2 regions of the Desulfofundulus luciae genome follow, and region 2 is predicted to be linked to the other one. Evidence: a T-box and tRNA genes for the amino acid it is inferred to sense, from the RefSeq annotation. Region 2 holds a T-box; the other holds one or more tRNA genes.
The links. A T-box is a leader RNA that pairs with one kind of tRNA and senses whether it is charged. The one in region 2 lies ahead of ileS (isoleucine--tRNA ligase), so its partner is inferred to be a tRNA-Ile.

Region 1 (3,411 bases), on a different contig from region 2:
AAAATTGCTAAAAATAAGCATAATATAATAGCAAGCGCCCGAAATAAGGCGGAATTGCTCCTTATCCAGCTTTTGTTGCATTATCCAGGATATGTGCAGGAGGTTCGCCGGCAACTGGGCGAATCCTTCCCCCGGGACCCTGGTTTACGCCAGATTTACCAGTTTATCTGCCGTGAGGGGGAAGCCCCGCGGGTTGATCCGGCTGCGTGGATGCATGAACTGGACGAAGAAGGACAAAATTTACTAAGCCAATTGCTCATGGAAAAAATACCCGGGGATGACCCGGTTAAAATAATTCCCGATCTTGTCTGTACCATTCAAAGAAATAATATACAGGAAAAAAGAGAAAGACTGGTACAGGAACTGGCTGAGGCCGAAAGGTTTGGTGATCAAGGGCGTATAGCCCGGATTTTAAGTGACCTGCAAAGTCTAATACAGACCCGGTAAGCCCTTGTTGGAAAGGGGGAATGAGCAAATTGGGGGACGAATTGAGCAAACTTGAATGTGTCAGGGAATTGATCGAAAAGGGTAAAAAACGGGGTGTCCTCACTTACAGTGAGATCATGGATACCCTGCAGGGGGTAGATTTAACGCCGGAACAAATTGACGACATTTATGAAAAATTAGCCGGCATGGGTATCGAAGTCGTGCCGGAAATTCCGGACCTGGAACCTATAGATGACGCCGTTATGGAGCCGACAGCAGAAGAGGATGTGGACCTTTCCATTCCCGAAGGGGTCGCCATAGACGATCCCGTAAGGATGTATTTGAAGGAGATCGGGCGCATTCCCCTGTTGACCCCGGAAGAAGAAATAGAATTGGCCAAGCGCATGGAACAGGGAGATGAGGAAGCAAAACGGCGTTTGGCGGAAGCCAACCTGCGTTTAGTGGTCAGCATAGCCAAGCGTTACGTAGGCCGGGGTATGCTCTTTCTGGATCTGATCCAGGAAGGCAACCTGGGACTGATCAAGGCGGTAGAAAAATTTGACTATCGCAAGGGATATAAGTTCAGCACTTATGCCACGTGGTGGATCCGTCAGGCCATCACCAGGGCTATTGCCGATCAGGCCAGGACCATCCGGATCCCGGTGCACATGGTGGAAACCATCAACAAGCTGATCCGGGTTTCCCGCCAGCTTTTGCAGGAACTGGGCCGGGAACCAACCCCGGAGGAAATTGCCAAGGAGATGGGCATTTCCGAGGAAAAGGTGCGGGAGATCATGAAAATAGCCCAGGAGCCTGTTTCCCTGGAAACGCCCATCGGGGAGGAAGAAGATTCTCACCTGGGGGATTTCATCGAGGACCAGGATGCCCGGGCGCCGGCGGAAGAGGCCTCTTATACCCTTCTGCGGGAGCAACTGGAAGAGGTTCTCAAAACCCTCACCGACCGGGAACAAAAAGTGCTGCGCCTGCGTTTTGGGCTGGACGACGGCCGCGCCCGTACTTTAGAGGAAGTGGGGCAGAAGTTTGGGGTGACCCGGGAACGGATCCGGCAAATTGAGGCGAAAACCCTGCGCAAGCTGCGGCATCCCAGCCGGAGCAAGAAACTCAAAGATTACTTAGATTAAACCACCAGCCCCGGTATAATTTTTCTCCACAAAGCCATTGACCGGGGCTGTGTTTTTATGTATAATGATTTATGCACCGTTCTCCAGTCTCACATCTCATATCTTAATTTGTGGGCCTATAGCTCAATTGGTAGAGCATCCGGCTCATAACCGGCTGGTTCCAGGTTCGAGTCCTGGTGGGCCCACCAATATGGAAGTCGGAGGTCGGAAGTTGGGGGTCGGAGAAATTATCTTTGATTTTCATGCCATTTTTTATTGCCGTGGTAGGTATGGTAGGCAATTAATTTCTGACTTCTGACTTCTGACTTCCGACGACTGACGACACATTACGGCCCCATGGTCAAGTGGTCTAAGACACCGCCCTTTCACGGCGGTAACGCGGGTTCGAATCCCGCTGGGGTCACCATACGGGCGATTAGCTCAGCTGGGAGAGCACATGCCTTACAAGCATGGGGTCGGCGGTTCAAATCCGTCATCGCCCACCAGTGGAATCAAGGGGTACCGGCACCCGATGGGGGAGCCGGTTTTATTTTTGGTGACCTATTAGCGCCCTTTAATTTAATGAAAAAGCCGAGCGTTTCCAAACGTCCGGCCTGGCGCTGTTCTTTTATAAAAATCCGCCCCTGAAAACCTACCTCCTTGTGGGGTAGGATGAAAGGGGCGTCGCCCGTTAGGGCGACAAATACTTCCCAAACATACATTCTCATGGTATAATATACCTGTGCTCTTTGACAATCGGTATAGGGTTGCAGCGGGTCAATGGGCCGCTGCGTAAAACTGATTCCCGAAAGAGATTGGTGCTTTGAAGTAAGCGCGTATCTACGTAACCGCATGGCGAAGTAGTAGACGCCTATAGACCGGGCCTGGTTGCGGTGACGCGGCCATGTAGCTCACGAGGAAAGCGTAAGACCTGCGGTTTTGCGGGCGGCTTTCCGACGACATAAGAAACCTTCGGGACGAAGCCCCCGGGCTTTTCCCGAGGGAGGTTCATTTTGAACAAGCCAGCCAAAAACAGGGCGGCCGCCGCGGTGAACTTTGCGATTGGTCGCTGGCAAATGTTACAATAAATAACGCGGCACAACAAAAAAATTGGAGGTAGTTTTTATTGTGTCTGACCAGGCGTCTGGAAGCCATTGCCGCCTATGTACCGCCCGGGGCAGTGGTGGCGGATATCGGGACCGATCACGCCCTGTTGCCCATCTATCTGGTGGCGAAGGGTATCTGTCCCAAAGCGGTGGCTACCGAGTTAAATGCCGGGCCTTACCGTAGCGCCCGTACAGCGGTTCACCTGCAGGGCCTGGACGGTAAAATTGATGTGCGCCAGGGTGACGGCCTGCGCCCCCTTTTACCCGGGGAAGCGCAAGTGATTGTGCTGGCCGGCCTGGGGGGAAATACCATCCGGCAGATTCTGGCCGCTGCCCCGGAGGTGCTGGCCGCCGTCAGGCGGCTGATCCTGCAGCCCATGGTGGATGCGGGGGATCTGCGGTTATGGTTGGTGGAAGAGGGTTGGTGCCTGGTTGATGAAACGCTGGTAGAAGAGGACGGCCATTTGTATGTGATTGTGGTGGCCGAACCCGGCCTGGAAAAAGTAACGGATCCTTTTACGCTGGAGATCGGCCCGCGCCTGGTGGAAAAGAAACACCCGCTCCTTCCCGCTTACCTGGACAAATTAATGGCGGAGTACCAGCGTGTTCTAAAGGCCCTGGCCCGCAGCCGCAGTCCCCGGGCTAAGGACAAGTCCCTTGAACTTTCGGCCAAGCTGGTCCGGTTGAAGGAGGTGTTAATGAAGTGTCAGTGACCGGTGCAAACATTGCCGCCATCATTGAGGAGATGGCTCCCCTGG
Region 2 (3,411 bases):
GCTCCCTTTTCATCCGGGACCAGCCGTCCTGTGGTGTTGCATACCACACAGGTAACCCTATCCTGCCCGCTGAGGCGAAAGGCGCGGCTATAGCAGTTGCCGCACTGCTGCTCTTCCGGAGGACGTGCCTCGATTTCTCCGGATAGGGCCCGGGCTACCCGCCGGCCCAACTCGCGGGCCCGGGCAACGTTTGCCTGTTCCAGCAGCACCTCCCCCGGCCCGGGAGCATAGGCCTCATGATAATCAATAACCCGGTAGCCGTAGACCAGGGGGAAAAGGTTCAGGAGTTCCACTCCCAGTGGATTCCATTTCCTGTTGCCGGCTACGCTAATGGTGGTGGCCACCCGGGCGCGACCGGCCAGTTCTTCCAGGTGAGGGGAGAGACTTAGAGCCCGGTCCGCTACCAGCTTGACTATGCCTGCTGGACCCAGGATATAGGTGGGCGCGGCAATGATCAACCCGTCAGCCTCCAGGATTTTCTCCAGTAAAACCCCCAGGTCGTCATTTTTGATGGCGCAGGACCCCTTGTAGACACAGGCCAGGCAACCCCGGCAGGGTTCAAACCGCAGGTCCGACAGGCGTAAAAAGGATACGGCCGCACCGGTTTTTTGCGCCGCGTCCAGGGCTTCCCGTAAGAGCACCTCACTATTTCCCAGGGGACGCCGGGAACAGCAGATACCAAGTATGGTGGCCATTGTTTGCGAACCTCCCGATCAGATTTTGACGAAAGTAGGAAAACCGTTGTTGCTACTTCAAGTAACGGTGCGTATACAGGTTAATTATCTGTTTTCAAGAAAATTCCTCTTTTTAAATGGCCTCTCCATTTTTCCTTACGATTAAAATCTTTATTGAAATTATACCGTCTTTGATTGAGGATATAACATAATCGGCCGTGTAAAATTTAAGTAGGTACCAGAAGGAGAACGACCCCCCGAAAAAAGAAATGAGACCTCGCCCCAAAAACACCAAAAGGCAAACTAAAGGAGTGTGCGGTCTCATATTAAATATTCGCCACATAGTGGGGGCAGTCCTTCTTTTCGTCACCAGGCGTGTTGACCTGATCCCTGTTTTTTGTGTATAATACTTGTTGTTTATGATGCAAAGCCTGTGAACGGGACGAGTAGCCAGGTCCCTCCTGTTGCAGAGAGCCCGGGGAAGCTGGAAACCGGGTACAGGAAGCCATGGCGAAAATCACCCGGGAGGTGCCGGCTGAACGGCGGGGTTATCCCCGTTTAGTAGGCCCGGACGGCTGGCCGCCGTTACCGGCAAAACGAGGGGACAGGTTAGGGAAAGTTAACCTGTCTATAAGGGTGGTACCGCGGGAAGATCCCGTCCCTTGGGGCGGGGTTTTTTCTATTTTAGCCGGACACACTTGAGCTATTATACGTAAACTGGGGTGGTTACTGATGGATTACAGCCAGACCTTAAACCTGCCCAAAACCGATTTTCCCATGCGGGCCAATCTGCCCCAGCGGGAACCGGAGATCTTAAAATTCTGGGATGAAATTAATATTTACCGCCTCGTACAGCAAAAAAATGCCGGGCGGCCCAAGTTTATCCTGCATGACGGGCCGCCCTACGCCAACGGGCACATCCACCTGGGGACTGCCCTGAACAAGGTACTCAAGGATATTGTGGTCAAATATCATTCCATGGCTGGCTATGATGCCCCCTATGTGCCCGGCTGGGATACCCACGGGTTACCCATTGAACAGCAGGCCATTAAAAACCTGGGGTTAAACCGGCATGCTGTTCACCCGGTGGAGTTCCGGCGCAAGTGCAGGGAATACGCCTTGAAATTTGTGGACGTCCAGCGGCAGGAGTTTAAGCGCCTGGGCGTGCGGGGAGACTGGGAGCATCCCTACCTCACCCTGATGCCCCACTATGAGGCGGCGCAAATTGGCGTCTTCGGGGAAATGGCCCGCCGGGGTTACATTTACAAAGGCTTAAAACCCGTTTACTGGTGTGCCACCTGTGAAACGGCCCTGGCTGAGGCGGAAGTGGAATATCAGGATAAAAAGTCCCCGTCCATCTATGTTCGTTTTCCCGTAAAGGATGGAAAGGGGCGTTTGCCGGCGGGCAGCCAGGTGGTCATCTGGACCACCACCCCCTGGACGTTAATTGCCAACGTGGCCGTTTGCCTGCATCCCGATTTTACCTATGTTCTGGTGGCCTCCGGGGAAGAGGAATATGTGGTGGCTAAAGAACTGCTGCCTTCTTTTGCCCGGGCTGTGGGACTCAATGATTGGACCATTAAAGAAGAGTTTGCCGGCAGCGACCTGGAGGGCGTGGTTCTGGGGCATCCCTTTATTGAACGGGATTCCTTGGTCATTTTAGGGGACCACGTCACCCTGGATGCCGGTACCGGCTGCGTGCACACTGCTCCTGGTCACGGTCACGAAGACTACCTGGTGGGGCAGCGCTACGGTTTGCCCATCCTGTCTCCCATTGACGGCCGGGGGCGTTTTACCGGGGAAGCGGGGCAGTTTGCCGGACAGTTTTATACGGACGCCAACGAGGGCATCATTGCCGAGTTAAGGGCCAGGGGTAAACTGCTTAAAAGCGATACCATAAACCACCAGTACCCCCACTGCTGGCGTTGTAAAAGGCCGGTCTTTTTCCGGGCTACGGAACAATGGTTTGCCTCTATTGAGGGCTTCCGCCAGAAAGCCCTGGAAGCCATCCGCCAGGTGCGCTGGATCCCGGCCTGGGGAGAAGAGCGCATTTACAATATGGTGGCCAACCGCGGCGACTGGTGCATTTCCCGGCAGCGGACCTGGGGCGTTCCCATACCCATCTTTTACTGCGCTGGTTGCGGCAAGGAAATTATTACTGAAGAAACCATATCCCACCTGCAGGGATTGTTCAAGGAGTACGGTTCGGATGTCTGGTTTATGCGGGAAGCGGCGGAACTGCTTCCCCCGGGGTTCAAATGCCCGTCCTGCGGGGCCGGCGAGTTTACCAAGGAAACCGATATAATGGATGTCTGGTTTGACAGCGGCACCTCCCACGTGGGCGTGCTGGAGCAGCCGGACATCTGGCCGGAACTGCGCTGGCCGGCGGATCTCTACCTGGAAGGCAGCGACCAGCACCGTGGCTGGTTTAACAGTTCCCTGTCCACGGCGGTGGCGGTGAAGGGTCAGGCTCCCTACCGGGCGGTGCTGACCCATGGCTTCGTGGTTGATGAGCAGGGCCGTAAGATGAGCAAATCCCTGGGCAATGTCATCGATCCCCTGAAAATAATCGATCAGATGGGGGCCGATATTTTGCGCCTGTGGGTGAGTTCCGCCGATTACCGGGGAGATCTGGCGGTATCGCCAAACATTTTAAAGCAAATGACCGAGGCCTACCGCAAGATCCGCAATACCTGCCGATTCTTGTTGGGCAACCTGTATGACTTCGAGCCCGGGG

Region 1: it encodes a tRNA-Ile, which carries the amino acid that the T-box ahead of ileS (isoleucine--tRNA ligase) is inferred to sense. The anticodon was not compared.

What each region holds. Positions count from the first base shown of each region.
Region 1 is NZ_JAUSUX010000012.1:68,876-72,286, reverse strand. Features, by position in the region: gene dnaG (DNA primase) at 1-447, shown strand, start outside; gene rpoD (RNA polymerase sigma factor RpoD) at 468-1,568, shown strand; tRNA gene J2Z49_RS08870 (tRNA-Ile) at 1,681-1,756, shown strand; tRNA gene J2Z49_RS08865 (tRNA-Glu) at 1,899-1,974, shown strand; tRNA gene J2Z49_RS08860 (tRNA-Val) at 1,978-2,053, shown strand; gene J2Z49_RS08855 (tRNA (adenine(22)-N(1))-methyltransferase) at 2,674-3,366, shown strand; gene J2Z49_RS08850 (Nif3-like dinuclear metal center hexameric protein) at 3,357-3,411, shown strand, end outside.
Region 2 is NZ_JAUSUX010000016.1:5,491-8,901, reverse strand. Features, by position in the region: gene J2Z49_RS10025 (flavodoxin family protein) at 1-695, opposite strand, end outside; T-box leader at 1,099-1,340, shown strand; gene ileS (isoleucine--tRNA ligase) at 1,407-3,411, shown strand, end outside.